4 regions of the Bacillus sp. Marseille-Q1617 genome follow, and region 4 is predicted to be linked to each of the others. Evidence: predicted binding sites of a transcription regulator. Region 4 holds the regulator's gene; each other region holds the start of a gene.
The links. Region 4 encodes CtsR, which represses protease genes until heat stress. Its sites were predicted from a motif close to ATGGTCAATAAAGGTCAAACA; they were not measured.

Region 1: the regulator CtsR is predicted to act here: its motif matches at 1,753-1,773, upstream of clpP (ATP-dependent Clp endopeptidase proteolytic subunit ClpP).
Region 2: the regulator CtsR is predicted to act here: its motif matches at 1,902-1,922, upstream of HWX64_RS05335 (ATP-dependent Clp protease ATP-binding subunit).
Region 3: the regulator CtsR is predicted to act here: its motif matches at 5,872-5,892, upstream of clpB (ATP-dependent chaperone ClpB).

What each region holds. Positions count from the first base shown of each region.
Region 1 covers NZ_CAHJXM010000002.1:706,813-714,516, reverse strand. The annotation lists gene rpoN (RNA polymerase factor sigma-54) at 1-1,279, opposite strand, end outside; tRNA gene HWX64_RS14925 (tRNA-Arg) at 1,535-1,606, opposite strand; gene clpP (ATP-dependent Clp endopeptidase proteolytic subunit ClpP) at 1,849-2,445, shown strand; gene HWX64_RS14915 (ATP-binding protein) at 2,565-5,426, opposite strand; gene HWX64_RS14910 (response regulator transcription factor) at 5,413-5,784, opposite strand; gene HWX64_RS14905 (hypothetical protein) at 5,788-7,704, opposite strand, start outside.
Region 2 covers NZ_CAHJXM010000001.1:1,075,012-1,082,715, reverse strand. The annotation lists gene HWX64_RS05335 (ATP-dependent Clp protease ATP-binding subunit) at 1-1,778, opposite strand, end outside; gene HWX64_RS05330 (catalase) at 2,035-4,089, opposite strand; gene HWX64_RS05325 (HIT family protein) at 4,410-4,811, shown strand; gene HWX64_RS05320 (DUF4004 family protein) at 4,980-5,612, shown strand; gene HWX64_RS05315 (polymer-forming cytoskeletal protein) at 5,629-6,420, shown strand; gene HWX64_RS05310 (hypothetical protein) at 6,542-7,273, opposite strand; gene HWX64_RS05305 (MGDG synthase family glycosyltransferase) at 7,210-7,704, opposite strand, start outside.
Region 3 covers NZ_CAHJXM010000001.1:1,341,450-1,349,153, reverse strand. The annotation lists gene HWX64_RS06725 (ComZ family protein) at 14-205, opposite strand; gene HWX64_RS06720 (BMP family ABC transporter substrate-binding protein) at 205-1,173, opposite strand; gene HWX64_RS06715 (hypothetical protein) at 1,300-2,016, opposite strand; gene HWX64_RS06710 (hydrolase) at 2,038-2,781, opposite strand; gene HWX64_RS06705 (YjzD family protein) at 3,023-3,208, shown strand; gene clpB (ATP-dependent chaperone ClpB) at 3,253-5,850, opposite strand; gene HWX64_RS06695 (YjzC family protein) at 6,025-6,204, opposite strand; gene HWX64_RS06690 (undecaprenyl-diphosphate phosphatase) at 6,401-7,210, shown strand.
Region 4 covers NZ_CAHJXM010000001.1:42-7,745, forward strand. The annotation lists rRNA gene rrf (5S ribosomal RNA) at 1-82, shown strand, start outside; gene HWX64_RS00010 (CtsR family transcriptional regulator) at 872-1,333, shown strand; gene HWX64_RS00015 (UvrB/UvrC motif-containing protein) at 1,352-1,900, shown strand; gene HWX64_RS00020 (protein arginine kinase) at 1,897-2,979, shown strand; gene clpC (ATP-dependent protease ATP-binding subunit ClpC) at 2,981-5,422, shown strand; gene radA (DNA repair protein RadA) at 5,719-7,095, shown strand; gene disA (DNA integrity scanning diadenylate cyclase DisA) at 7,251-7,704, shown strand, end outside.

The DNA.
Region 1 (7,704 bases), on a different contig from region 4:
GATCCCGATATTTTGCGATGGTCCTGCGCGAGACGTCGTATCCTTTATCAATCAGCATGTTGACGATTTTCTGATCGGACAGCGGTTTCTTCTTATCTTCTTCGTCCACCAGGCGCTGGATTTCATTTTTGATCGTCGTGGAGGAAGCTGCCCCGCTGTCTTCTGAATGGAGCGACTTGATGGCGGCACTGAAGAAGTACTTCATTTCAAAGATGCCATAAGGCGTTTGCATATACTTCCCTTTCACCGCACGGCTGATCGTGGATTCATGGACTCCGGCTTCTTCGGCTACTTCTTTTAATGTAAGGGGCTGAAGGCCGGCCGGTCCATCCAGGAAGAAGGATTTCTGCTTTTCGACGATCAATTTCCCTACTTTTACAATGGTCTGTTTGCGCTGCTGCAAGCTTTGCAGCAGCCAATGGAATTCCTGTTCTTTCTCCCTTAGATAACTGCCGACTTCCTTATCGGAATGATGCTCAAGAAAAACCTTGTACTCATCATTATAGATCACTTTGAGTGTTGTACCGTCAAATAATGAGACGGTAACCGTCTTGTCGTCCAACACGTTCACTACTAATTCCGGTGCGATATAATGAGACGGCCCGTCGCTGTATAGGGCGCCCGGACGCGGATTGCATTGCTTGATGAGATCAGCGGCTTTCTGAATGTCTTTCAGTTCCACATTTAATTCTTTCGCCATTCCCTTCCACTTTTTCGCCGCAAAATCATCAAAATGATCCTCCACGATTGTCAGGGCCAATCCCGAAGATCGCTTTCTTCTTAGTTGGAGGGAAATGCACTCCTGCAGGGAACGTGCTCCAATTCCGGCAGGTTCCAATTCCTGCAGCATGCCTATATAGTGTTCCAGCTGAGACAATGGCAGATGGTTCCGGGAGAGGAAATTCTCCGTCTCGATTTGCAAGTATCCGTTATCATCCAAGCTGTAAAACAGTTCTTTCATGACTTTCAAGTCTATTTTAGAAAGCGATTTCAAATCTAGTTGAAGAAAAAGATGTTCATCAAGCGTATTCTTCGAGACTGATAGAAACTCTGTGAAATCTATCGGATCTTTGCCTTTATTTTGATACGACTCTCCTCGATCGGGAATGTCCATGACGGGGTCTTCTAATTGTATGAGGGGATTCTCCAATGCTTTCGTTTCAAGGAAAGCATTCAGTTCCATCGTGGAATATTGGAGGAGGGTGATGGCTTGAGAGAGCTGTTGTGTCATTTGAAGCTTCATTTGCTGTTTTTGCCATAATCCTGTGTTCAAATTCATCCTTCTAACCTCCTCCCTTCATTTTACATGAAAACGGGGCTTTCGTTAATGGGAATTGTTTGGAAGACTGGTTGTTTTATAGAATTCTATGAATTTAGTAGGAGGAAGATACCTTTTAATCATGCGCGTATAACTAACATTGACGGTTCCTTTGTGCTCCAGGCACTTGCTTTCCGCGGGGAGGAAGTTGAGCGGTGATACAACTGAAGACAAAAAAATACCGCAGCGTTATAAAAACGCTGCGGTATTTTGGTACGCCCTCGGAGGGAATCGAACCCCCATTTTAAGAACCGGAATCTTACGTGCTATCCGTTGCACCACGAGGGCATGTAGTTGGTTGTGAAAAACTATCGTACGAAAGTATATTATAAGGTACTTTTTTCAGGATTGCAATACGTTTTCTCTGTTTAAAAAAGGAATGGATGGGTATGATGTAGAAAGGATTACATAGTGTAAGAATCGCTGATGCGTCAGGTTTGACCTTTATTGACCAACAGTGTATGATTACAGTACAAAGTGAATATGTATTAAATACAAATAAAAAAGTGTACTTTAAGGAGGAACGAAGGATGAACTTAATTCCTACAGTTATTGAACAAACGAACCGCGGCGAGCGCGCATACGACATCTATTCTCGTCTGTTGAAGGACCGTGTCATCATGCTTGGAAGCGCCATCGATGATAATGTGGCGAACTCCATTGTAGCACAACTTCTATTCCTGGAGTCTGAAAATCCGGAGAAAGATATCTCCATCTACATCAACTCTCCTGGCGGAAGCATCACGGCAGGTATGGCAATCTATGATACGATCCAATACATCAAGCCTGATGTACAGACGATCTGTATCGGTATGGCCGCTTCAATGGGAGCATTCCTTCTTGCAGCAGGTGCTGAAGGCAAGCGTCTTGCCCTTCCAAATGCAGAAGTGATGATCCATCAGCCGCTTGGCGGAGCACAAGGTCAGGCGACGGAAATCGAGATCGCTGCAAAGCGCATCCTATTCCTTCGTGAAAAACTGAACCAGATCCTTGCAGACCGCACTGGCCAGCCTCTTGAAGTCATCGCAAAAGATACGGACCGCGACAACTTCATGACTGCTGAACGTGCGAAAGAATACGGTTTGATCGACCGCATCATCACTCGCAATGAAATGAATACAAAATAATACTCTTTTGAAGAGTCTGCCCCGTCGGCTTTGGCCGCCGGGGTTTTTTCATGAAAACCAAAGGCCCGTCCCTCGCTGCGCTAATGCGTTAACGCAGTCTGGGACGGGCCTTCAAGTGGTTATTCGTCTTTAAACGGTATGAGCACTTCCCCATTCCTCCCGCTTTTCAGGAGCAGATGCAGGATGGTTTTTGATAGTTCACTTGGATGATAGGGTTTCACAAGGTAATCGACTGCCCCCAGTGTGATGCCTTTTTCTTTTTCGTCCAGTGCGGAAGAAATGATGATCGGGATGTCACACAGCTCTTTATTTGCTTTTAGGGTTTGAAGGACGTCCCAGCCCGACAAGGCTCCTTCGAGCATGATATCCAGGACGATGGCATCCGGTCTATGCTCATGGATTTTTTCAATCGCGTCTTCTCCGGATTTCGCGTGCTGCACCTGGAATCCGCTGCCGGAAAGCTCTGTCGTCAATAACGATGCGAGATTGATGTCATCTTCTATGACAGTGATCGTCATGCCGTCCCCGCTTGATTCTTCCTCCTTGAAGGTTTGCAGCGTCACCATCGGCAGACTGATGGTGAATGTGCTTCCCTTCCCGATTTCAGAAGCGACCCTGATACTGCCGTCATGATTCTCGATGATTTCCTTCACGATCGTCAGACCCAGTCCTGTGCCGCCAATTCTTCTGCGGTCTGAATTATCGACCCTGTAGAATTTCGTGAACAACTTAGGAAAGGCATCATCCGGGATACCGAGTCCTTCATCGATGATATTGATGAACACCTTATCCTGTTTTTCATAAACGCGTGCCGTGATATTCCCTCCGTCAGGAGAATACTTGATGGCATTGCTGATCAGGTTCGTAAAGGCCTGGGATAATTTATCTTTATCGCCGAGCACCATCGTACAATCCGTATCTTTCTCAATCGTGAATGTATGATGGGGGACATTGATCTTTTGGGTATTGATGACATTTTGAATGATCGGGACGATGTCTTCGTACCGTTTATCAAAGGTCTGCCTGCCGGACTCCATTCTCTGGACATCGAGAAAATCATTGATAAGCGAGGTCAATCGTTTCGCTTCCTGATAGATGGTTGTCAGATACTTCTTCGTTCTTTCGGGCTTCAAGTCTCTGGTCAGCATCAATTCAGTGAAGCCGAGGACACTTGATAACGGCGTTCGAAGTTCATGGCTGACGGTGGAGACGAATTCCGATTTCATCTGATCCACTTCAAATTCTTTTGTGATGTCGCGGTGCACGAAGATGGTCCCGACTTTCTCATCACCTCGGTATAGGGCCTCCGAGTATACCTGGTAGACGGTCCTTCCATCTTGGAGATGGTACGTATGGAGGTGTCTGCCGGCTTTTTCCCCTTCAATGACCATTTCATAATATCGGTTCAGCCCTTTTTCATTTTCAACTTGATCTAAAAGTGCTCTTTTCCACTCTGGATACGGAGCCTGCTGCAGGGCGCACAGCTCACCTTTGATGATTTTTGATAATTTCGTATTCATCAGCATGCTGTTCCCGTCGTTATCGACAAGCTGGATGCCTTCCTGGATGTTATTCAGGATATCCTGATTCATATGACGGTCTTTTTCCGACTCTTCAAACAGATGGATTTTTTGAAGGGAGATGGAAACCTGTTTGCTGAGACTCCTGTATTCTTTGAGTTCCTCTGAGTTAAAATCTTGGCCGAAACGGCTGAAGACCATGATGGCTTCGACTTCTTTATTCAATGATAAAATCGGGATGAAAAGATCATAGGAATACATCGTTTCAAGATGGTAGCCCTTTTCTGCCTCTATAAGCTCACGTTTAATCGAAAAAGGCTCCTTCTTCTGAAATAAACGCTGATGCAGTCCGTTATACATATAATTTACAAACTGCCCCACTCCCGTTTCAGATATCCCGCATGATGCACGCGACTTCTGCTCATCCAGGAGGACTATCATGCCTCGCGAGGCATCCATGACGTCGCACATCGTGTCTACAATACTATCAAGCACTTCCTGCTTGTTGAGGGAACGGGAAATCCCGTTTATGAATTCATTGCGCCGCTCGAGCTGCTGCTCGCGAAGTTTGGCAACCGTAAGCAGATGCTCAAGCTTCGACTGCTGTGACTCAAGCTCATCCTGCTGGGCGACCAGCTCCTCATTCTGGGCCAGCAGATCTTCTTCCTTCAATTGAATTCGATGGATCATTTTTTCAAATGCCCGCGAAACCTTCCCGATTTCGTCCTTGCGATTGTTTTCAAAAGACCAGCGCTGGTATGTTTCATCCTCGGCAATCTGTTCGGCTGCCGTTGCAACCTGATTGAGTGGTGACCCAATCTGTTTGGCAAGCATCCTCATGATCCTCATCAATACCAGCAGCATAAGGAAAATGAATAGAACAAAGGCTCCCTGGCTGAGAGATTCCTTGCGTTTCACCTCTTCATATGCCTCATCACTCTTTTCCTCTAGCGAATCCTTATAATCATTCATCTGGTTTTGAAATGTGTCAACAGTGGCGGTTCCGCCGTCAGCCGATGCTTTTTTTACCGCTTCAATGTCCCCGTTATCGTAATTTAAAATGGCATTTGCGACGATTTGCCTGAAATAGTAATCAGAGAATTCTTCTACATCCTTGATGAAGGATTGATCATCCGGTTCGATCGCAAGCGTCCTGAATTTCTCGATGATATTCTCGATGACGATTTCCTGCCGGTAGATGCTTTCTTTCAGCTCCAGCCTCCCAAATGCAATGTAGCCCCGGGCATCAAAGAATGCTTTGCTGAATGCCCTGTTCAGCTGTTCAGCCACTGCTTCTTTTTCATTGAGTTTTTCCCGTTCCGCTTGATATTCATCCGTAATGTATTGATTGTAAAGAAACAAACAGGCTGCCCCGATCAGGAAAATGAGGATGAAGCTGCTCATCACGCCGATGAATTGATTCCGCAGACTTGTTTGGAAAAATCCCTTAATCCTCTTCATTCAGGATATCCTCGATCCGCTGAACCAGTTCCATCGGACTGTATGGTTTCGCAATAAAATAATCTGCACCGGACTGCAATACGCGTTCTTTATCCGCCTGCTGGCTTTTCGCCGATACCATCATGATCTTCACGTCCTTTTTCTCCGGGATGTTCCGTACCTTTTCGATGACTTCAAGTCCGGTATATAAAGGCATCATATAGTCGAGGAGGATCAGGTCATAGTCATTTTCCATGATGCTCGTGATGGCTTCCCGGCCATCCGCTGCTTCATGGAGCTCATGCCCTTCATCCTCCAGTGTATCGACGACCAGCATCCTCAACACTTCTTCATCTTCGGCAATTAAGATTTTCGCCATGGTTTAGTCCTCTCCTTCATCAAAAGCCTTCTTCATTTCGTAATATGACTGTTTCAATCTTTCATGAAATGCAGGCTGGTCCCAGGTTTCCCACGAGTAATGATAATATCCAGCCGGATTCAGGTTGTTTGCTCTTTGTTTTGGATAGGAAAATGTGTGATTTCCATCCGTTTCGTATAGACCGATGTTGATGCCATCAATTGTCCTTGTCGAATCCAGCCCGTTTTTCCACACATCTCCCATCGCCTCTTTCTGGCTTGGATCCTTGATATTCAGAAGCTGCCAAGGTATCCGTATTTCATAGCTGTCCTTTGAAGGGCTGACACTGATGTCTGTGAGAGAGTCGTAATCCGGATCATCCGGATTTGCCGTCCCGAATGTCAATGTGCCAGTTTCATAGGATTCAAACGGGATCACCCTCCCGTCTATATTTAATTCTTTATTCAACGTAAGCCGGATCGGATGAAAATTTCCATTATCTTTCTTGGCCGCATACTCCTCGCGCGGAATCATGTCGAGGACTTCACCGTAATGATAATAAAACGTATCATAGTAGCTATCCACTAATAGCCGGGCCTTTTCCACTCCTTGAATATGGAGGGCAAAGTCCACGCCGGATGTTTTCACATCAGCATCCCCGGGGAGTGAAGACTGTCCCTGCGCATCCACTGTATCAAATAAAAGATAGGTGTCTTTCCGTTCAGTGATCTCATCGGTATCCACCCTCACATACAAGTAGCGTTCATCACTTGTGACATACATCGAGCGGCTGCCGTCCGTAAATGCAGGATCCACTCCCTTCAGCTGCCAATCCCCTGTGCGTCCGTCCACATGGATCCTCGATGTTTCGTCCGGGCCGGGGTCGAAGCTCAAAAGCCCGAACTGCTGCTCATTCGTCTGGGCATTCGACCAGTACGGACGTCTATCAGGATTGTCATAGTCCATTGTGTTCCATGTTCGCTTGAACCACTCGTCCTGCCAGGTGAAGACAAGTCCGCCTGCCGCTCCCTCTTCCACCATATCTTCGAATAATCGGCGGTTGATCTCGCCTTGCTCTTTTTCTGAATGATGTCCCTGATCCCATCCGTATACGTTTCGGTGAGTATGGCCGCGTGAGCCCGGGACACCGAATTCCGCTACCAACAGCGGCATGGAATGGGCCTTCTTCATGTCATTCAGATAACCGGCATAATTATTTTTCTCACCGCGGTGATCGACATAATTGACGTACTCCGGTTCATAATTAAGGAAATCCGGATAATATGGATAGATATGATAGGAGGCAAACAGACCTGTATGCAGATTACCGGTACCCTTCATGACATTAGGGTCCACCGAGACCAAGTCTTCTTTTTCTGATGGTTCGCTTGGATGATGGAGCAGATCTGTCGTCACCCAGTTCGTGAAACTGACAGGGCGCTGCCACTTGTAAGTTTCCGTTTCATAAGCAATTCCTTCATTCATCATTTCTGCAAGCCATATTTCAAACGGTTCTGCCTCTTCCGTAGACAAGTACTCACCTTGGAAGTCTTCCAAGCCTTTATGTTTTTCATTTGTTGAAAGAACGACTTCAGGATCCCACTCCACCCCGAAGATCCAGCCGAGCACATATGGAGAAATATCATAGGTGTAAGCCCCGGATGCGTGGCCCTTTCTTGCAGGAAGCTCTGCTTGCCCGTGGACCAGGTCGATTATGCGCTTTATTTCAGCACGGAATTCGTCTGTATTTTCCTTGGCGAAGGCATCGTTCGTCTCCAAAAAGATTTCTTCATTCACCCACACACCGTGGAATAGGTAAAGAGGATCTTCTGCCATTTGATTATATTCGTAGAACGCTTCATAGAATGCCGGTGGATGAATCGTGTAGACACGCAATGCATTTGCGTTCATGGCGCCGATCTGCTTGAACCACCTTACGTA
Region 2 (7,704 bases), 1.1 Mb from region 4:
GCATCAGTGCCTACCGTATCAAAGCCCACGACCGCTTCTTTCTTATCTGTGACCCCTGCATTACTTGTCATGATAATCACGGTATCTTTAAAACTGACCGTTCTGCCCTGGCTGTCAGTCAATCGTCCGTCTTCAAGGATCTGCAGGAACATATGCTGTACATCCGGGTGGGCTTTCTCGATTTCATCCAGCAGAAGGATGGAATAAGGGTTTCTTCTTACCTTTTCCGTCAGCTGTCCTGACTCTTCGTGGCCTACATATCCCGGAGGTGAACCGATCAGTTTGGATACGGAATGCTTCTCCATGTACTCACTCATATCTAAACGGAGCATGCTATCCTTTGAACCGAATAGTTCTTCAGCAAGTGTTTTCGTTAATTCTGTTTTACCGACACCAGTCGGCCCCACGAATAAGAACGTACCAATCGGACGGTGCTTAGCCTTTAGACCTGCACGGCTTCGGCGGATCGCTTTCGCTACCTTCTTCACAGCTTCAGCCTGACCGATTACTTTATTAGAAAGATTTGTCTCAAGCTCTTTCATGCGTTTTTTGTCATCGCTTTGAAGCTTCCCGACCGGAATGCCCGTCTTCGCTTCAATGATTGATTGGATAAGTTCAGGCTCGACCACTGATTTTTCCTTTGAATTTCCATTTTGAAGCTGCTTCTCTATTTCTTTTTCCTTGTCACGAAGCTTAGCCGCTTCCTCGTATCGTTCTTCCTCCGTTGCACGATCTTTCTCAGCTTTTACCTCATTTAGCTTCTTATGCAGGGCTGATGTGTCCTTCCCTTCAGACTGAAGGTTCATTTTAGAACCTGCTTCATCCATTAAATCAATTGCTTTATCCGGTAAGAACCGGTCCTGGATATAACGATGAGAAAGCTTCACACAAGCCTCTATGGTTTCATCGGTAAACGTTACACCGTGGTAGCTTTCATACTTATCACGCAGTCCTTTTAAGATGTCGATCGCCTGTTCAGGAGTTGGTTCATTCACCATCACTGGCTGGAACCGGCGTTCGAGGGCTGCGTCTTTTTCGATTTGGCGGTACTCTTTCAGTGTAGTCGCACCGATTACCTGTAATTCACCGCGAGCTAATGCCGGTTTTAAGATATTGCCTGCATCCATCGAACCCTCAGCAGATCCGGCACCAACCAACTGATGAATCTCATCAATAAATAACATGACGTTCTTGCGGTTTTGAAGTTCGCTGATGATTGCTTTCAATCGCTCTTCAAAGGATCCTCGAACTCCTGTACCGGCTGTCAAAGAGGCTACGTCCATGACATAAACCTCTTTATTTAACAGCTTGGAAGGAACATCTTCAGCTGTGATTTTCAGTGCCAGTCCTTCCGCAATCGCTGTTTTACCAACACCCGGCTCACCGATGAGAACGGGATTATTTTTATTTCGGCGGTTCAGGATTTCAATCACACGCTCGACCTCTTTATCTCTTCCGATGACAGGGTCTATCAGTCCTGCTTTTGCAGCTTGGGTCACATTGCGTCCGAATTGATCAAGGATCCCATTACCGCCGCTGCCTCCAGTTTGTGTTTCAGGACCATGAGGCTGACCTCCAAATGCTTGAGGCTGATGTCCGCCCGTATTCATGCCTTTGAATAATTCATCAAATGGAAATCCCCCATTTAAACCAGAAGGCATCTTCGACTGCTGCTGTTGAAAACAAGCAGAACACATATGCATTCTTGTCTTATGATTGTTGACTCTTTTAAATACTTCAACCGTTGCCTGATTTTGCTGACATACTTGACATTTCATACAATGTTACCTCCTCATGAGTTATGGATTATATTTAGTAAGTTTAGAAATAATTTAAACATTTCAAGGTCAAGTGTATCCGAAGTTTGACTTTGACTTTCTTTGACCTTATAACCATAGTATAGTTTGACCTTATTTGACTTTCAAGAATTTTGTTTGTGGAACTTTATGTAAAAAGATAAATGATTTTGATCAGAGCCTGTTGAAAAAGAAAACTGCCTCATTCGGCAGTTTCCTTTACAATTATCACTTATTCCTAAACCAGTTCGCGATCCCAGTGGCGGTGTGCAGCCACGGCATTGATGAATTCAGAGGTGAATGTTTTCAAATCTTCGCCTGTTACCACTCCCGAAGCGCCCTTGACTCCGATTTCTTCCAATAGATGTGCGCCCTCATGAGTAGCCCCGATCGGCTTAAAGTGGGCAAAGGCTTCCTTTACAAAATAAGCTGTATTTTCTTTGAAATTTTTATCTGTGACTTTTCCGCCTGCCAGGTATAAGCTGTCGAACAGGACTGAATCACACGTTAAGAAAGTATGGTCGACTTCAAGTTCCTCTCCATCCACTCCTTTTAACACGCCGAGCTTATTGCTTATGATTTCCGGCTGGAGGCCTTCTTCCTTTAAAGTGTCGATGACATTCGCTACATCGGCTCCGTCAAATTGATTGCTTACAATAACCCCTACTTTACGCGTATGGGGTCTTTTGATCGTGTTTTCCTGACTCAGGGCAGGGGACGATTTGGTTACTTTAGTTCCCGGTCCTTCCGGAAGCTTGGCACCGATTGCTTCTGCAAAGCCTTTTGCCAGATCCAGATTGACATGTGCGAACATATCGACCACCTGCTGCCGGATGGATTCATTCATGACTTTCCCCAGTTCAAAACTGAAAGCATTAATCATGTGCTCCTTCTCCGGCTCACTCATGCTGTTCCAGAACAGGGTTGCTTGAGAGAAGTGATCCTTGAAGCTTTCACTTCTGGCTCGGACTTTGCGTCCTTCCATTTTCTCTTGATAATGGGTGTATCCGCCTTCCTCTTCACTTGCAGGTGCAGGAGTATTATGTGCAAGAGAATTTTTATGGTAGCTCACCTGCCCTTTATTGATGGTATGGCGGCCATATCCGTCACGCTGATTGTTATGGAATGGGCAAACCGGACGGTTGATCGGCAACTCATGGAAGTTCGGCCCTCCAAGACGGATAAGCTGTGTATCTGTATAAGAGAATAAGCGTCCCTGTAATAATGGATCATTTGAAAAATCAATACCAGGTACGACAGATCCAGGGTGGAAAGCTGCCTGCTCGGTTTCTGCGAACACATTATCCACATTCCGGTTCAGTGTCATTTTACCGATGATTTTCACAGGCACCTCTTCTTCTGGCCAAAGTTTTGTTGGATCCAGTACATCAAAGTCGAAGTTGAATTCGTCTTCTTCTTTAATCAGCTGAACACCCAGTTCATATTCAGGATAATCCCCGTTTTCAATTGACTCATACAAATCACGGCGGTGGAAATCAGGATCCTTACCATTGATTTTTTGTGCTTCATCCCAGACGAGAGAATGAGTACCGAGAACCGGTTTCCAGTGGAACTTGACGAAGTGGGCTTTTCCTTCTTCATTGACGAAGCGGAAAGTGTGAACACCGAATCCTTCCATCATTCTGAAACTGCGTGGTATTGCCCGGTCCGACATGGCCCACATGACCATATGGGCGGACTCCTGATTATTGGCTATAAAGTCCCAGAAGGTATCATGGGCTGTCGCTGCCTGAGGCATCTCATTGTGAGGCTCCGCCTTGATCGCGTGTACAAGATCAGGGAATTTGATGGCATCCTGAATGAAGAATACTGGAATGTTATTCCCCACTAAGTCGTAGTTGCCTTCTTCCGTATAGAATTTAGTGGCGAACCCGCGTGCGTCACGGACTGCTTCTGCAGACCCCCTATTCCCTGCCACCGTCGAGAAACGGACGAATACTGGAGTTTTCTTGGAAGGATCCTGCAGGAATCCCGCTTTCGTATATTCTTTCATAGACTCATAGACTTCGAATTCACCATGAGCAGCAAATCCCCGTGCATGGACAATGCGCTCCGGAATACGCTCATGGTCGAAATGAGTCATCTTTTCACGGAAGTGGAAATCTTCCATCAAAGTAGGGCCGCGTTCACCGGCTTTCAGGGAAAACTCATCTTCTGACACCTTCAGTCCTTGATTGGTAGTCAGATGTTTGCCGCTGTCATCCACCCGATACTGTTCAAGTTGTTCATTCTTACTATTTTCGTTAACATTGTTATTCTTCTCGTTACTCATTCTCTCAACCCTTTCATTTACTATGTAAATTCTCTGTTGGTTTTCTACCCTTATTAACTGGATATAAACATAATTTGGAATGTCGATGTGGGAAGGACTGATTTTTGGAACCGCCCAAAGTGACAATTTTTTAGAATTGCCGGTAATTCAATAGTTTTGTCCGCTTATCTACAAATCTGTCCGTACATCCATTTTTTGTCCGAAAATCTTTTCCTCAACATTCCCACCTCGTATCAGAGCCCAAATATCCGTTCTCCACCGGAAAAACCCATGTTATACTCTAAAAAGAAAGAAAATTCCATCAATTAGGAGTGTATTCCATGAACGATGAAAGCAAATGCCCCTTCTGCCATCCGCATGAAGACCCAGATCAGAACATCATATTTGAAAATGACACTTGTTATTTCCTTCAGCACAATCTTCAGCAGGAGGTGCTCGAAGGCTGCGGTGTCATCGTGCCCAAGAAACATCAGCAAGATGCTTTCGCGCTGACAAAAGAAGAATGGAACGATACATATGAACTGCTGCAAAAAGCAAAAAACTATCTTGATGAACGTTTTGATGCAGACGGTTATACGCTAGGTTGGAATGTAGGGAAAGTATCAAATCAATTCATCTTTCACAGCCATTTTCATATCATTCCCCGCTACAACGATGAACCGCTTGCCGGAAAAGGCCTCCGCTACTGGTTGAAGCAGCCTGAAAACAAACGAAAAAAATGAACACTCTCAGGCCCGTCCCGCAGTGCTTTTAAGCACTGCGGGACGGGCCTTTATCCCTGATTTCCAAAAAAACCTGAAAAATCATTTACAAACGTAACATTGTTCTGCTATAGTGTGAATAGGAAACGTAACAATGTTTTGTTACAGATGAAATGAGGTGTTGTGTACATGGATAGCGGCCTTATATCCAAAAAGGAAGTTCTGGAGTTGACAGGTATCTCTTATGGGCAGCTCTATCGCTGGAAGCGTAAGAATATCATCCCGGAAGATTGGTTTATCAAGAAGTCCAGTTTTACTGGCCAGGAAACTTTCTTTCCAAGAGAAAAGATGCTGGCAAGGATAGAAAAAGTGAAAGAATTGAAAGATACCCACTCTCTTGATGAATTATCCGATTTCTTTTCACCGAATCCGGCGAAGATTGAAATCCCACTGGATTCATTAAGGCTTCAAAAGATCCTCCTATCTGACACCATATCGTTCTGCACACCTCTTTTGAAGAACGTGAAAGCAATTGAATTTCGAGACATCCTGAATATGTTCATTCTTGAAAAAGTGCGAACCCGCTTGAACAAAGAAGATGTAAAAACACTATTTCTTTTTTTGGATGAAAACTTCGAGGCTTCTAATAGTCCTTCATATGAACTAAGAGGACTCCGTAAACAAGATATGGTCATATGGATAATGCTTCCGCTCCAATCCGCCACTATTATTGATCAGACGGCCGAGACGATTGTGAAGCTCGATTTACTCCAGATAGTTGAAGAATTAAAAACCAAGTTAACAAGTGAAATTAATTTTTAATTGGGAGGAATACAGGATGAGTACAGTTGAGAAAAAGGAATTGCATGACTTGAAAATCAGCGGGTCTGGTACCTCGGGAGGCGGTCAGTTCGATTCTGTAAAAATCAGCGGCAGCGGTACGATACAAGGTGATATCGAGTGTAAAGACCTTAAAATCTCAGGATCCGGGAAAATTAACGGGGACATTACGACTGAAGAATTTTCATGCAGCGGGTCTTCGAGAATTACCGGGAGCATCAACGCGAAAGAGATTAGCGTCAGTGGAAGCACAAAGATCGAGGGTTCGGTCACTGCTGCTGAAATGTCTGTGAGCGGATCAAGCAAAATCAGTGAGGACCTTGCATGCAAGGAGTTTAGTTCAAGCGGAGCAACGAAAATAGACGGCAAGCTTCACGGCGGAGAGGTTAGATCACATGGTTCACTGAAAGTGGAGAAAGACTGCGAAGCGGAAACCTTCATTTTAAGGGGATCGGTCGCCATCAAAGGACTTCTCAGTGCCGATAAAGTTGATATTAAAATAAGCCATGAATCCTATATTAAGGAAATTGGCGGAGAAATGATTGAAGTGAAAAACGAGCATTCCTCCAAACTATTCAAGCAGGTCGTGAACTTCTTCATGCAGCGTGAAGACCACCTTCGATCCGATTTAATTGAAGGCGATGATATCTACCTTGAAAACACGAAGGCAAAGCTGGTAAGGGGAAAGAATGTGAAAATCGGGGAAAACTGCGAAATCGAAACGGTTGAATACTCCGGCACTTTTGATGTAAAGGATGGCAGTAAAGTAGGCAAGACTGTGAAGAATTAAATCCTTTTGATAGGTTTCCACATTAATATCCTTGAAATAAGCCGGGATATCCTTTCCTGGTTTTTTCTAATTATATAAAAGCCCGTCCCTCACTGCTTTAAAGTGAAGACGGGCCTTGAAACTAATTCAGTATGGTTTTTGAGACGCTTGCTTGTTTCATGGATGGCTGGATCAACAGGTCTTCTTGGTTTATTTTCATCAGTGTTTGCAAGCTTTCATCGACACTAGTTGAGATGGAAGAAAGGTATTGGTGTAATCGGACAAGATGATCATTCATTTCCTGTTTATCATTAAGAATAGCAGTGATGATTTCTATTGGATGATCATTATTTAATAGATAGACCAATTTATTTTCTTTTAAGAATTCCAGATTGACTTCTTCCTGACCTGGTAAATAATCATGAATGAAAATCGGTATTCGTTTATTTAATACTTCTGTAATTGTGACTCCGCCGGGTTTTGTAATGATGGCATCAACTGAATCGTAAATCGCATTCAGTTCTTCCCGGTCATCGATATACATTAATGGTGTTATGTTTGGTTGATCCGAGAGCATGTTGAACAATTTTTCATTGTGACCGCATAGGACGGTGAACGTAAAATGCTGAGCCGAAGAAGGATTCATCATGAATTCCTGCAGCACGCATAACCCATTATTCCCGCCGGCAACCAGAAGATGTTTAGGAGCCGATTCTGCTTTTGTCTCCCTTGTCCTTCCACCTTTAAAGATATCTGAAACAGGAACCCCTGTTGAAAAGATCCGATCTGAAGGAACGGAATGTTTTTGGATTAATTCCTGTTTCGTATCATTGCTCGGAACCAGATGGAAATCAATATTCTTTTTATCCCACACTCCGTTGATAAAGAAATCTTATACACATTCACCGTTTTTGGTGCGAAAGCCGGATACTTTTTCTTCAGCTTCCCCAGAATCCTTGACGGAAATGAGTGGGTGCATATGATGTGCGATGGTTTTTCTTCTTCGATTAAATGTTTGAGTTTCATTTCAAAAAAGATGGAACATATTGAAAGGCTCTTCAACATCCCTGTATAGTCATCGCTCATCATCAACTGTGAATAAAATCGTTTGTAACTTTCAGGAAATGCCTTGATCCACTTTAAATAAAAGCCTGATACCGCATTTTCCAGCAATTGATTCGAGAAAGATAAGAAATCAACAATCTTTACTTCTGCATCCGGATGGTTTTCTTTAATCTTCTGCTGAATTACTTCTGCTACTTTGACATGTCCAGTCGGTACACTGAACATGGACAATAAGATGAT
Region 3 (7,704 bases), 1.3 Mb from region 4:
GCAGTCTTCTTCTCTATTGTTCGTTATGTACGGCATCCCTTTTGCCTAATTCATATGCTTCCCCCATTACCTGGGTGAAAAGAGTCATAAAAGGCTGGAGCATTTCCGGGGATAGTTCGATGCCCGCTTCATCCAGCGTCTGTTTAGCTTGTGGTAAATACTTCATTGCGATCTGCATAAATTCCATCGATTTGTCTTGATTCATTACTTTGCTTCCTTCCCGTTTGGTAATTTTCCTGTTTCAATATAGGTTCTTACATGCTGATTCATAGTGGTTTGGAAATCTTCCGGGACCAAGGGGCTGAATTTCCCCATTGAAATAACACCGTCTTTAAAATCAAACTCCAGGACCCCCGATGATAACTCCCCTTTAGAATACTTATCAGCCACTACTTCATAGAGCTTATCCGCATGCTGGACGGTGCTTGTAAGGACCGTGGACTCTCCCAGATCCGACTGATCAGATACATACCCGATCGCAAACAAACCCCGTTCTTTAAGTTCTTCTATTACAGCTACATTATAGCCATCCCCGGCAGGATATACAACATCCGCATCTTTATTTGCAATTGTATTCAACCGATCCAAAGCTCTTGGTTTGTCATCCCAGTTCCTTGTGTATTCAACGATTACATCAATATCCTTATTCTGATACTTCGCTCCATCAATAAATCCCTGTACTTCAGGCTGCCAATCAAATGCAGCAATCACACCAACTTTATCCGTATTCGTGTGACTGGCCGCTGTCATTCCACCGAAGAATCCCATGGAATAGCCTTTAAACTTCAAACTGGTTGTATTCTTTTCGGAAGCATCACCATTAAAGCTCACGAAATGGATATCCGGATATTCATTTGATATGCGATTAAAAACCTCTGCATATTCACTTCCGTGACCAAAAACTAAGTTAACATCGTCATTTTCATATTCCAGAATTGCCTGTTCTATTGATGTATCATTGTTCATGCTCTCTTTATAAAATACGTCTACATCGTGATTTGATTGTATTTTTAATAACCCTTTGTATCCTTTTGTCCCCCAGACTCCGTCATTGACTGTTTCAGGAACCAGTAAACCTACATTTTCTAATTCGCCGGAGGCATTTCCGTTCATACATCCGTTTATTCCAAGTGCTAAAACCGCCAGAATGAGAAAGTATAGTTTCTTTTTCATGTGCAGCAACTCCTTTAAAGCTCATGCAGCGCAGATAAAAAGAATAATAGAAAAATATTACACCAATATGTCTATTTTACCTTTATCGGTATTCATATAAAAGAGAAATTTTTCTTATTCCCGTCCTTACAGAGAGTTCATTCTCTGTCTCTGCTCCTTCAAAATGGTTTCATGTGATTTAGTGGGATGTACAATGATGGGTTCACCTTCATGGTTTCGTATTTGCACTGAAGGAAAGATGGGCTCATCGTTTATATAAGTAAGGGCTTCTTTCCAACTGGTTTCAGACAAAGATTTCAACGAGTATGTCCGGTGTTTCCCTGAATGTTTGATTATACAGTTTGCAGCATCTTTCACATAGATCGCGCCACTGGGGTCATCTGCAATTTGAAGGTCTTCATCCTTTACTCCCTGCAGCTTTCGTGAAAATAGGAATTGTGAAGGTTGATGTGCGCCATAGAGTGTCGGCAGATAAAAGGTGGTCGACCTAGTTTTACTTGGTTCCTCATCTTTTTTTCTTACAGAAAGATTGGAAAAGATTTGGACGATTTCTGGAAGGTCTTCATTTTGAGCTAAGGTTTGCTCGATCAACGATAGGCATTCGAAATTGCTTTCGAATTGGTCATAATAAGGGAGAAACAATCTGCATTCAAGCGGCAGTTCCCGATCCCAAGTGTGTGTGGAAACATATTGAATGTTAGCGTTTCTCCCTATTTCCAACCATTTATCTTTTGGTTCCTCCGGGTCATCTACGGCCGTCACAGTCCATCCTCTTTCAAGCAGAGCATTACAGAGTTCAAACCCCAAATACTGCTGGGCGGCAAGCACAATTGCATGGTTCACATCACTCACTCCTAATAAAGACTATAATTCTTTTTCGTGTAAAGAGAAGTAAGAAGCGAATTTCAGTCCAAGTGAATCTCTTTTTTCAGGCAGCACATAAAAGAGATCGGTTGAAAATCCTCTGACTAAACGATGTTTATATATATCTTTTATGAGAGGGAATTGATTTTTATAACGATTAACATTATAGGATTGAACAATATAAAGCGGAATAGGAATGTTTTTAAACACTTCATAGTCATGTTCGGATTGGATCAGGACCTTTTCATAGTCTTCTTTCTTTACCCCCCTGGATTCAGCCAATTCTTTTACCAGCCTTTTATAAAAGAACTTTTGTTCCTTTTCCTGCTGAACCTGTTCGTAGAGGGAAAGACACGGGGTGAGCATCACCACTCCGCGTATATCGTTCCTTATTTTAGAATAGAGCTCTTTGAATACCAGTGCTCCCATCCCCTCCGTCAAGATATGAATCTTGCCATTGATGATTTCAGTTCGTTTCACGTATTGATATAGTCTGACCGCTAACTCCACTGCCTGACCGCTACCCCAATTGGCTCCATATAGATTGCTGTAGTAAACAATGTATCCTTTGGCCATGAGATCTTTAATCCATTTTTTCCTGGCTTCATGCTGCTCCCAAAAGCTGGTTTTATCATCTACATAATGATGATGGTCACCAAGGATCATAACAGCAAATCCATTGGGTCTTTCAGGATAATGAATCATGCACCATTCTTGATCTAATTGAAACAATCGCTGATTCATTGGAATTCTCCTTTTACATAATGAGTCATTACAGTTTATGTACGGAAAGATTTTTTGAAAGGAAGTTTGCCTAATTAAGCAGAAAATCCGAACAAGTTATTTGCTGCTGAGCTTATGATAAGGGTTACATTTTCACATATTCGTCATTTATTATTTAAAACGGGTATGGTATGATAATAAAGATTGAAAATGGTTGGAACCCATCTACATATGAATAAAATAGAGGAATGAGGTGACTGGCGTGAGGTTTTTCTGGACATTTTTCTGGGCGTTCGTTTTGACGGAAATGTTAACTTACGTGGTAAGTTCAATGAATGGAACAGCTTTTCATTTTGAAACGGGATTGATTCTTTCAATCGGTGTTACAATTTTACTTTTTGTCATTACAACGATTATTCCAAACGACCCTGTTGAAGATCATCATTAAAAAGCAGCCTGTTGCAGGCTGCTTTTTATTTATATTTGAATTTACTAGCGAACAGAAAGATGCAGCCCTTCATCCCCGGCATCGATCACTACTTCTTCATTTATTCCAATATTGCCTGCAATCAGTTCCCTTGCCAGTTTTGTTTCAATTTCCCTTTGAAGATATCTTTTCAAAGGGCGTGCTCCGTATACAGGATCGTATGCGGCCTGTGCAATAAACTCTTTAGCTTTTTCAGTCAGATTTATGGTTATTTGCTGTTCTTCTACACGGGACTGCAATTCAATGAGAAGCTTTTCAATGATCCCTTTGACATTTTCGATACTGAGCGGCTTGAATAGGATGATGTCATCTACACGGTTCAGAAATTCAGGTCTGAACGAGCCTCTCAGCTGCTTCATCACCAGCTCTTTCGTTTCATCATCAATTTCTTCTTCCCCTTTATTTCTCTCCAATAAGTGGGCTGAACCAATGTTGGACGTCATAATGATAACCGTGTTTTTACAATCAACCGTTCTCCCTTGTGAGTCAGTAATGCGTCCGTCGTCGAGCATCTGCAGAAGAATATTGAACACTTCGGGATGAGCCTTTTCAATTTCATCGAGCAGGATCACTGAATAAGGCTTGCGTCTGATGGCTTCCGTGAGCTGGCCGCCCTCTTCATAGCCGACGTACCCGGGAGGGGCCCCGACCAGTCTTGATACAGCATGCTTCTCCATATATTCAGACATATCCATTCTAATCATCTGTTCTTCGCTATCGAATAAAGTATGGGCAAGCGTCTTGGCAAGCTCTGTCTTTCCCACCCCGGTAGGGCCAAGGAAAATGAAAGAGCCGATCGGACGATTAGGATCTTTGATCCCGGCCCTTGCACGAATCACTGCATCGCTGACAAGCTCTACCGCTTCCTCCTGCCCTATGACCCGTTCATGCAATATCTTGTCAAGCTTCAGGAGTTTTTCCCTTTCACCCTCGACCAGCTTGGTTACAGGGATCCCAGTCCACCTGGCTACGATGTTTGCAACTTCTTCCTCCGTCACTTCTTCTCTTACAAGCCTTCCCTCTTGTTCCTTCATCATTTCCTGTTCAACTGCCTGAAGTTCCTTTTCCATTGCGGGAATCCTGCCGTGCCTCAGTTCAGCAGCCTTATTTAAGTCATAATCGCTTTCCGCTTCTTCAAGCTGGCGCCTCAACTTTTCCAGTTCTTCTCTTTTTTCCTGAACCACCCCTATGCTTTCTTTCTCTTTTAGCCATTTGAGCTTCATTGCATCAGCTTTTTCTTTCAGATTAGTTAAATCTTCTTTGATTCGGCTCAGACGTTCCTTACTTTGTTCATCTTTTTCTTTAGTGAGTGCCGCCTCTTCGATTTCAAGCTGCATCACTTTACGGGTCACTTCATCCAGCTCGGAAGGCATTGAATCAATTTCCGTACGAATCATTGCACACGCCTCATCAATCAGGTCAATCGCCTTATCCGGCAGAAAACGATCTGAAATGTAACGATCGGACAGCCTTGCAGCTGCTACGATTGCGCGGTCGTGGATATTGACCCCATGGTGGATTTCAAACCGTTCTTTTAGTCCCCTTAAAATGGATACCGTATCTTCCACGTTCGGCTCCTGAACCATCACCTGTTGAAAACGGCGTTCCAGTGCCGGATCCTTTTCGATATATTTGCGGTATTCATTCAGCGTAGTGGCACCGATACAGTGAAGTTCCCCCCTGGCAAGCATCGGTTTCAGGATGTTCCCGGCATCCATTGCACCTTCTGTCTTGCCGGCTCCGACAATCGTATGCAATTCATCGATGAACAGAAGGATTTTCCCTTCACTTTTTTTCACTTCCGTCAGCACGGCTTTCAATCTTTCTTCGAATTCCCCGCGAAACTTTGCGCCTGCCACTAGGGAACTCATATCGAGTTCAAATATGGTCTTATCCTTCAGCCCTTCTGGAACATCTTTCCTTACAATCCGCTGGGCCAGTCCTTCGACGATTGCTGTTTTCCCAACTCCCGGTTCACCGATCAGGACAGGGTTATTCTTCGTTTTTCTTGAAAGGATGCGGATGACATGGCGGATCTCACCATCCCTGCCGATGACGGGATCTATTTTGCCTGATTTGACTTCTGCCACAAGATCCCTTCCATACTTTTCTAGTGCTTCATATGTAACTTCAGGATTTTGAGTGTTCACCTTTTTTCCTCCTCTTATTGAAGTAATGACTGTTGTCAGCTGTTCATTGGTGATTCCCTTTTCCTTCAAATATCGAATGACGGGATGATCGGGTTGCTGATAGAGAGCCAGGACTAAATGTTCGATTGATAAAAAATCATCACCCCATTTACTTCGGAGCTTTTCTCCTTCCTGAATGAGACGGTTTAGGTCATTGGATAAATATTGGCCATACTGTACTCCAGAACCTTCCACCGCCGGAATCCCCTTCAGCTTTTGCTGGAGAAAATCGTGTAAATCGGCTGTAATGATCCCAGCTTTTTCATAGATCGATTTAAGAAGTCCATCCGGATTTTGAATCAACATGTTCCATAAATGGAGTATTCGAATATCCGTATGCTTGTGATCTTTGGCAAGTTGACCTGCTGCGGCAAGTCCTTCTTGTATGCTGTGTGTCATGGAATCAACATTCATGTGCTTCAACACCTCTTCCCTCTCTTGACCTTTATTGACCTTTTGTATTATTATATCTTCTTCTCAAGAAAAATAAAAAGAAAAAGAACAAGGAATGACCGTAAGGACCAAGGAACGTTTTAACCCATTCCCTGTATCCTCTAACGGTAATCCTTGTTCCTGGAAACTTCATTATTAAGGTTTTCTCATGTAAGTCCAGTGGCGGTTGTGATTTGAATTTTCAGGGAACCGGTCTCCCGCTTTCATTTTTAGCTTTTGAGGATTGTTCACGTTGCTTCCGGTTTCACCAATTTCAATATAGATGCCATTATTCGGCGCTTTTTCTCCACCCCTAAAATGTCTTGGTTGTCCCATTCATATACCTCCTCCGTTTGAAGCGTGGCTTCTTTTATATTTTCTACTTCGCGGGGATGTTCATTCATGCCAGATGAAGGTATCTTCTTGAACATTAGATTACGGTTTGGTTAACATTCGGAAAAAGTCTTTACAGCCTGTTACCATTTGGTGTTAAATAAAAAAATGTGGAGAAATTACGCTTGGAGGATATGTAATGGATTTTTATCTGATAGTTAAATACTTATTTTTAGGAATATTCCAGGGTTTTACTGAACCGATTCCGATTTCATCGAGTGGTCATCTCGTTCTTGCTCAGTACTTCCTTGGGATTGAAGAACCGGGCTTGACCTTCGAAATATTAGTAAATACAGCTTCCTTATTTGCAGTATTATTAGTGTATCGAGAAGACATTTGGCGTTTGATTGTCAATGGCTTAGGATATTTTAAAGAAAAGACACCCGAAAACAAACGCGATTTCCATTTTATTGTTTACCTGATCATCGGGACGATTCCCGCAGGAGTCATCGGAGTGGTGTTTGGCGATGTCATAGAAAAACACCTTTCATCAGTTGTGACAATTGGGATCACCCTGATCATTACCGGAACTGCTTTATGGCTGATCCGAAACCTTCGCGGAAGGAAAAACGATGGGGACCTTAACGTAAAAGATGCCCTTATCATCGGTCTCGCTCAAGCAGTTGCACTGATTCCGGGGATCAGCCGGTCAGGCGCCACGATCGTTGCAGCCATGGCCCGCGGTATGAAAGCAGAAACTGCATTGCGCTATTCTTTCCTTTTATATATCCCGGTCAGTTTCGGGGTGATGCTTCTCGGGATCAAAGACCTGATTGATGCTCCGCCTGCGGCATCCATGACAATGCCTTATCTGCTGGCATTCTTTGGATCATTGATCGCATCTTACTTCTCATTAAAATGGTTTATGAATATCATGGCCAAAGGAAATCTGAAATATTTTGCTTTTTATTGCTTGATCGTCGGAATACTGGTTGTTATATTCATTTAATTACATTAAGAAGAGGCTGGGACAAAACTAATAAACCACCACTTAAAGACGAAAAATTTCAGCGTAGTCTTTTAATACCGCTAATGATTTCCGTGCAAGACTTCGCTTTCCGCGGGTAGCCCGTGAGCCTCCTCGTCGCGTAAGCTCCTGTGGGGTCTCACTTGTCTAGCTGCAGGGCTTAGAGGCACATGTCATAAGTCAAACCGTCCAAGAAGGCAAAGAACGCCTTCGTGGCCGATTCGTCTTATGCCACACGCCTCTGAGCAAAGCCCTTCCGCTATTCTTATAAGCTACTCTTCCCGCAGGAGTCTTCGTCTTGCACTCCAATCAATTGCTGGAAAGCGCTAAATCAAAATGTCCATCTGACCAAATTAAAAAGCCTGAACTAATTTGTCTCCTATAACGCAAATTAGTTGGGGTTTTATTTAGATAAAAAACACTTTTTCCCTTCCTCTTTTTTAGGTCTATAAATCATCTTTAATAAAAACGCCATA
Region 4 (7,704 bases):
CATGCCGAACACGGAAGTTAAGCTCTTCAGCGCCGATGGTAGTTGGGGGCTCTCCCCCTGTGAGAGTAGGACGTCGCCAGGCAAATGTAAAAAGCAGCTCTTTATGGGCTGTTTTTTTGTTTGAGTGAAGGAGAATGTAGCTGTTTTAAAGTTGTGATTGGATTTGAAAAATAATATATGGAAATTGAAAAATAAACTCCGGTTCACCCCTGAACATCCCCTGAACGATTCCCCAATTGTGTATGCTTATCTTTTTAATTAAAAACAATCAACTTTTTCCCTTTTTAGCCCTTTAATTTGTCTATTATCATTAAAAACCCTTCTCCTTATTGAAAAAGCGGGGGATGTTCCCCTAAAAATAAGACCGCTTTAACAAAAACACAAGAAAATGAACACGCAAATGAAGGCGTCCCCTGATTTATTATCGAAAATCGACTTTTTATTATCGAAATCAACGAATGTTTTATCGAAAATCCGGATCTTATTATCGAAATTGAAAATGCTTTTATCAATCATATGGAAATATCGTTGAATTTTGGTCCTTATGATCAGTTGATAAACTATATTAGTGAACACCAAAGAACCCCTTCATTTCACCTAAAGAAATAGTCACAGCTCTTTTTTTCATAACCTTTTCAATACTTCCTCTTAAACCACCGAAGTGACATTAACTTTCCCAGCCCAATCAACATACAATAGCTTAGACTCAAAGGAAGGATCTAAAACAGACTCTAATAAACTCCTTTTCATACGTTTAAAAGTTTTCCAAAACAGGAAAACTTCTAAGGGTAAGTTCTTAATTGCAAAGTTCAATGCCCGATTGTATAATTATAGTCAAATATAGTCAAAGTCAAAATGAGGAGGAGGTTTGATGAGGAACATTTCCGACATCATTGAGAGTTATTTGAAGAATGTTTTGGAACTGAGTGAGAGTGAAATAGTAGAGATAAAAAGAAGCGAAATCGCAGATAAGTTTCAATGTGTTCCTTCTCAAATTAATTATGTGATCAATACCCGTTTCACGATTGAAAGAGGGTATGTGGTTGAAAGTAAGCGTGGCGGCGGGGGTTATATCCGGATTATGAGGGTGAAAGCCCATGACCAGGTCCATCTTATAGATCAGCTTGTATCGCTGGTGACGAAAGCGATCAGTCAAAGTACAGCTGCAGATATTATTTTCAGATTAGTGGAAGAAGATATTATCTCTGAACGGGAAGCCAAGATCATGCTGAGCGTCATGGATCGTTCGGTGATCATGGTTGATCTGCCCGAACGGGATGTGCTTCGGGGAAGAATGTTAAAGGCTATGCTGGATAGCTTGAAGTATGAGTAAGGTTGAGAGGTGAGTTGGATGATTTGTCAAGAGTGTAATGAGAGACCTGCCACTCTTCATTTCACGAAGGTAGTGAATGGGGAGAAAACAGAAGTGCATTTGTGTGAACATTGCGCCCAGGATAAGGGAGATAAATTTATGTTTGATTCTTCACCTGGATTTTCTGTAAATAATTTATTGGCAGGTCTTCTTAATATATCTCCTGCATTCAAGCAGGCGAAAACTTCAGAAGTTCCTCAGCAAGAGGTTTTGCAATGTGAAAAATGCAAGATGACTTTTCAGCAGTTCATCAATGTGGGACGTTTTGGATGTTCTCATTGCTATGAGACGTTTAAGTCACAACTGGATCCGATATTAAAACGAGTGCACAGCGGCAATGTCGAGCATCATGGAAAAGTGCCTGAACGAATGGGCGGAGCGATCCACCTAAAGAAAAGAATTCTTCAATTGAGGACAGATTTGCAGAACTCGATCGAAAATGAAGAGTTTGAGCATGCAGCCCAAATCAGAGATGAGATCCGTTCCCTGGAGAAAGAGGTTAAGAAAGAGGGGGGAGATGCTGGATGAGTCTTGAGAAATTTTTGAGTAATGCTGTCAGCTCCTGGATGAATGAGGAAGGGCCGAACTCGGATATCGTACTTAGCTCCCGGGTGCGGCTGGCCCGTAATTTTACCGATTTCAGATACTCCACTCTTTATTCTGCGGAAGAAGCAAAAGAAATCGTCGAAAGGGTAAGGGATAAGGTGCCTCTATATCCAAAAGATTTAGGTGAATTGGAATTTCTGGCTACGAATGAGATTCAACCTCTTCAAAAAAGGGTATTGATGGAGAAACACCTGATCAGTCCTAATTTAGCTGAGAATGAGAATGATGGTGCAGTGCTTTTATCACATGAAGAAGATGTCAGCATCATGATAAACGAAGAAGATCATATTCGAATACAGTGCTTATACCCGGGTCTTCAGCTGAAGGAAGCGTTGAACCGGGCCAATGAAATTGATGATTGGTTTGAGAGTGAATTTAATTATGCGTTTGATGAGAAACATGGATACTTAACGACATGCCCCACCAATGTTGGAACTGGACTAAGGGCATCTGTCATGATGCACCTTCCCGGTCTTGTGCTGACACAACAGCTGAACCGTATCATACCCGCAATCAATCAGCTTGGTCTGGTGGTAAGGGGGATTTACGGAGAAGGCAGTGAAGCGCTGGGAAATATTTTTCAAATATCGAATCAGATCACTTTAGGTAAATCTGAAGAGGATATTGTGGAAGATTTATTGAGCGTCGTAAAGCAGATCATCGAAAAAGAAGAGTCTGCCAGGCAAGCATTAGTCAAGACATCAAACATACAATTAGAAGACAGAGTGTTCCGCTCGCTGGGAGTACTTGAACACAGCCGCATCATCGAGTCCAAGGAAGCAGCTAAATGTTTATCGGACGTAAGGCTTGGAATCGATTTAGGATACATCAAAAACATATCCAAGAATATATTGAATGAACTAATGATTTTGACTCAGCCCGGGTTTCTGCAGCAATACTCGGGAGGACCGCTTAAACCGAATGAAAGAGATGTAAGAAGGTCTTCTTTGATACGAGAGCGAATTAAACTAGATAAAGACGCATGTGAGGAGGAAGAATAATATGATGTTTGGTCGATTTACAGAAAGAGCACAGAAGGTATTGGCATTGGCCCAGGAAGAAGCAATCCGCTTAGCGCACAGTAATATTGGCACTGAACATATTTTATTGGGACTTGTCCGTGAAGGTGAAGGTATTGCGGCCAAGGCATTGACTGCACTCGGACTCAGCCCGGAAAAGATCCAGAAGGAAGTAGAAGGGCTGATCGGTAAGGGTACAGAGAAATCCCAAACCATTCATTATACACCGAGAGCGAAGAAGGTCATCGAACTGTCGATGGATGAAGCTCGTAAGCTCGGACACTCATATGTGGGCACTGAACATATTTTACTTGGTTTGATCCGTGAAGGTGAAGGCGTGGCTGCAAGAGTACTTGGAAACCTCGGTGTCAGCTTGAATAAAGCAAGACAACAGGTTCTTCAGCTGCTTGGCAGCAACGATTCCAACAATCATCAAGGCGGCGGCAATGCAAACGCAAATACCCCTACACTTGACAGCCTTGCCCGTGATTTAACGGCGATTGCACGTGAAGGAAGCCTGGATCCTGTAATCGGAAGAAGTAAAGAAATTCAACGCGTCATCGAAGTGTTAAGCCGACGTACGAAAAATAACCCGGTGCTGATCGGGGAGCCTGGTGTAGGTAAAACCGCCATTGCCGAAGGACTTGCACAGCAGATCATTGCCAATGAAGTACCGGAAATCCTTCGTGACAAACGTGTTATGACGCTTGATATGGGTACAGTTGTTGCCGGAACGAAATACCGCGGTGAGTTTGAAGACCGTCTTAAGAAAGTGATGGATGAAATCCGTCAGGCAGGAAACATCATTCTGTTTATCGACGAGCTTCATACCTTGATCGGTGCAGGCGGGGCAGAAGGGGCGATTGACGCTTCCAATATCCTAAAACCATCCCTTGCACGCGGTGAACTTCAATGTATCGGTGCGACTACGCTTGATGAGTATCGAAAATATATCGAAAAAGATGCCGCGCTTGAGCGCCGCTTCCAGCCTATTCAAGTGAATGAGCCGACTGCTGAAGAATCCATTCAGATTTTAAAAGGACTGCGTGATCGTTATGAAGCGCATCACCGTGTTTCGATCACGGATGAGGCAATCGATGCCGCGGTTAAATTATCCGACCGTTATATTTCAGACCGGTTCCTGCCGGATAAAGCAATTGATTTAATTGATGAGGCAGGTTCGAAAGTAAGACTGCGTTCATATACGACTCCTCCGAATTTGAAAGAGCTGGAATCAAGACTGGAGGAGATTCGCAAAGAGAAAGATGCAGCTGTTCAGAGTCAGGAATTTGAAAAGGCCGCATCTCTGCGTGATACAGAACAGAAGCTGCGCGAAGAGTTAGAAGAAACGAAAAACACTTGGAAAGAAAAGCAGGGTCAGGAAAATACAGAAGTAACCGTCGAAGATATTGCGACAGTCGTATCGAACTGGACGGGAGTGCCTGTGTCGAAACTTGCACAAACAGAAACAGACCGCCTGTTGAAACTGGAAGAAATCCTTCATTCCCGTGTAATCGGTCAGTCTGAAGCGGTAGTGGCTGTATCGAAGGCAGTCCGTCGTGCCCGTGCAGGATTGAAAGATCCTAAGCGTCCGATTGGTTCCTTCATTTTCTTAGGTCCGACTGGGGTAGGGAAGACAGAGCTTGCCCGTGCATTAGCTGAATCGATGTTTGGCGATGAGGAAGCAATGATCCGGATAGATATGTCTGAGTACATGGAAAAACACTCCACTTCACGGCTTGTCGGGTCGCCTCCAGGATATGTAGGATATGATGAAGGCGGACAGCTGACAGAAAAAGTACGACGGAAGCCATATTCCGTCATTCTGCTGGATGAGATCGAAAAGGCTCACCCTGACGTCTTCAATATCCTGCTGCAAGTTCTGGAAGACGGGCGTCTGACAGACTCTAAAGGAAGAACGGTAGACTTCAGGAATACCGTCCTCATCATGACGTCGAATGTCGGTGCACAATCACTTAAGAGCAATAAGTATGTCGGGTTCAACATCCAGGATGGAAAACAGGATTACAAGGATATGAAAGGAAAGGTCATGGAAGAGCTTAAGAGAGCATTCCGTCCAGAGTTCCTGAATCGTATCGACGAGATCATCGTTTTCCACTCATTAGAGAAAGATCATTTAAAAGAAATTGTCACGCTTATGTCTGATCAGCTTACGAAACGCTTGAAGGAGCAGGATATCCATATCGAACTTTCATCTGCCGCGAAAGAAAAGATTGCTGATGAAGGATTCGATCCGGAATACGGAGCACGTCCGCTGCGCCGCGCGATTCAAAAGCACGTTGAAGATAAACTGTCAGAAGAGCTGTTAAGAGGGAAAGTCCTGACAGGCCAAAGCATTGTAATCGATGTAGAGGATAAAGAATTTGTAGTGAAGGTAAAAGAAGAAGCTAATTCTACTACCTGATCATCTATTGAAAAGAGGTACACGTATTTGTATGACGTGTACCTCTTTTTTAATCACTGGTATAAGAAGAGTATTGGGCATTTTTAAACGGCTCCGGCGGTTGATTGGAGTGCAGGACGAAGACTACAGCGGGAAAATCCACAACGGTAATTTTAGATAGAGTAACAGAAAGCATCTATACATAACCGCGAAGGGCTTTTCATTGAAAGCCTTACACAAAATCGTTACAATCAATCCATTAGTATTGGTATGAATCAACAATAGACAAAATAGAGTAGAAGAGGAGAAGAATTGATTTGGCAAAGAAAAAAACGAAATTTGTATGTTCCTCGTGTGGATACGAGTCGGCTAAATGGATGGGGAAATGTCCAGGGTGCGGTGAATGGAACACTATGGTTGAAGAGGTTGCAATCACTGGCAAGCAGCCAAGGGCTGCGTTTATGCACAGTGAGAAAACCGGACCTTCCAAGGCGGAGAAACTTTCATCCATCGAAACCCGGCAGGAACCCCGGGTTTTAACCGATTCCAGGGAATTGAACCGGGTCCTTGGCGGCGGGGTTGTTCCCGGCTCACTGGTTTTAATAGGGGGAGATCCGGGTATAGGGAAGTCTACTTTACTTCTTCAGGTTTCCTCGCAGCTTGCCCGGCAAAATCAGAAAGTCCTATATATATCCGGGGAAGAATCGATAAAGCAGACTAAATTACGATCAGATCGTTTAAATATTAAAGGCGATGAATTATATATCTACGCAGAAACCAACTTAGAGTCCATACATCAAACGATTGAGCATCTGTCTCCGGACTTCGTGATCATTGACTCGATACAGACGATTTATCACCCTGAAGTCACGTCTGCCCCGGGCAGTGTTTCGCAGGTGCGTGAATGTACTGCAGAGCTAATGAGAATCGGAAAAACGAAAGGCATTGCCATCTTCATTGTAGGGCATGTTACTAAAGAAGGTTCGATAGCAGGACCGAGACTGCTAGAACATATGGTGGATACCGTTTTATATTTTGAAGGAGAGCGCCATCATTCTTATCGTATTTTAAGGGCAGTGAAAAACCGGTTTGGTTCCACGAATGAAATGGGAATATTTGAAATGAAGGAGTTTGGACTGGAAGAGGTGGCCAACCCGTCAGAAATTTTCCTTGAGGAGCGCTCTGAAGGGGCAACGGGCTCCACCGTTGTGGCTTCGATGGAGGGGACTCGGCCGGTACTCGTAGAGATACAGGCTCTGGTCACGCCGACAAGCTTTAATAATCCGCGCCGTATGGCGACCGGGATAGATCACAGCCGGGTTTCTCTGATTATGGCTGTATTGGAGAAACGGGTAGGAATGCTTTTGCAGCAGCAGGACGCCTATCTAAAAGTGGCCGGGGGAGTAAAACTTGATGAACCAGCGATTGATTTGGCTGTGGCCGCGAGCATTGCCTCCAGTTTTCGTGATAAAGCTTCCAACCCCCATGATTGTATTATTGGGGAAGTCGGACTGACAGGAGAAATCAGGAGGGTTTCGAGAATTGAACAGCGGGTTCAGGAAGCAGCCAAATTAGGGTTCAAACGTGTAATCGTCCCTCAAAATAACTTGAGCGGATGGCATCCTCCGTCTGATATTAATGTAGTGGGAGTAGCCACGATAAACGAAGCACTGGCGCTGATTTTAAATTCATAGAGTGCATTGTAATGTGAGAAATGTCCAGCTACAGCGCCTGGCCCCTCGAGACGTTTCAACCCGCCGCTGAAGTCAAAGAACGACTTCACCAGTCGGTCCTGAAGCGTTTGTCGGGGCTGGACAAGGCGCTTGCGCTTTTCTTAGGAGGATAAGATATGGAAGAGAAAAAAACGGATAAGTCGATATCGGATATTTTACAATTTGTCGCTCCCGGTGCTCCGATCAGAGAAGGGATAGATAATGTGCTCAGGGCAAAAACGGGAGGGTTGATCGTAGTCGGATACAATGACAAAGTGAGATCCGTCGTAGATGGCGGTTTTCATATCAATTGCTCCTTTTCCCCGAGCTACCTATATGAACTTGCGAAGATGGACGGGGCCATTATCTTAAATGAAGCAGGTACAAAGATTCTTTATGCCAATGCTCAATTGGCTCCGGATGTTTACGTTCCTTCTACTGAAACCGGGATGAGGCACCGGACAGCAGAAAGGGTTGCAAGGCAAACAAATGCCCTCGTCATTGCAATCTCACAAAGGCGAAATGTCATCACCCTTTATCAGGGCAACTTCCGTTATGCGCTCAAGGATATATCGGTTATTTTAACAAAGG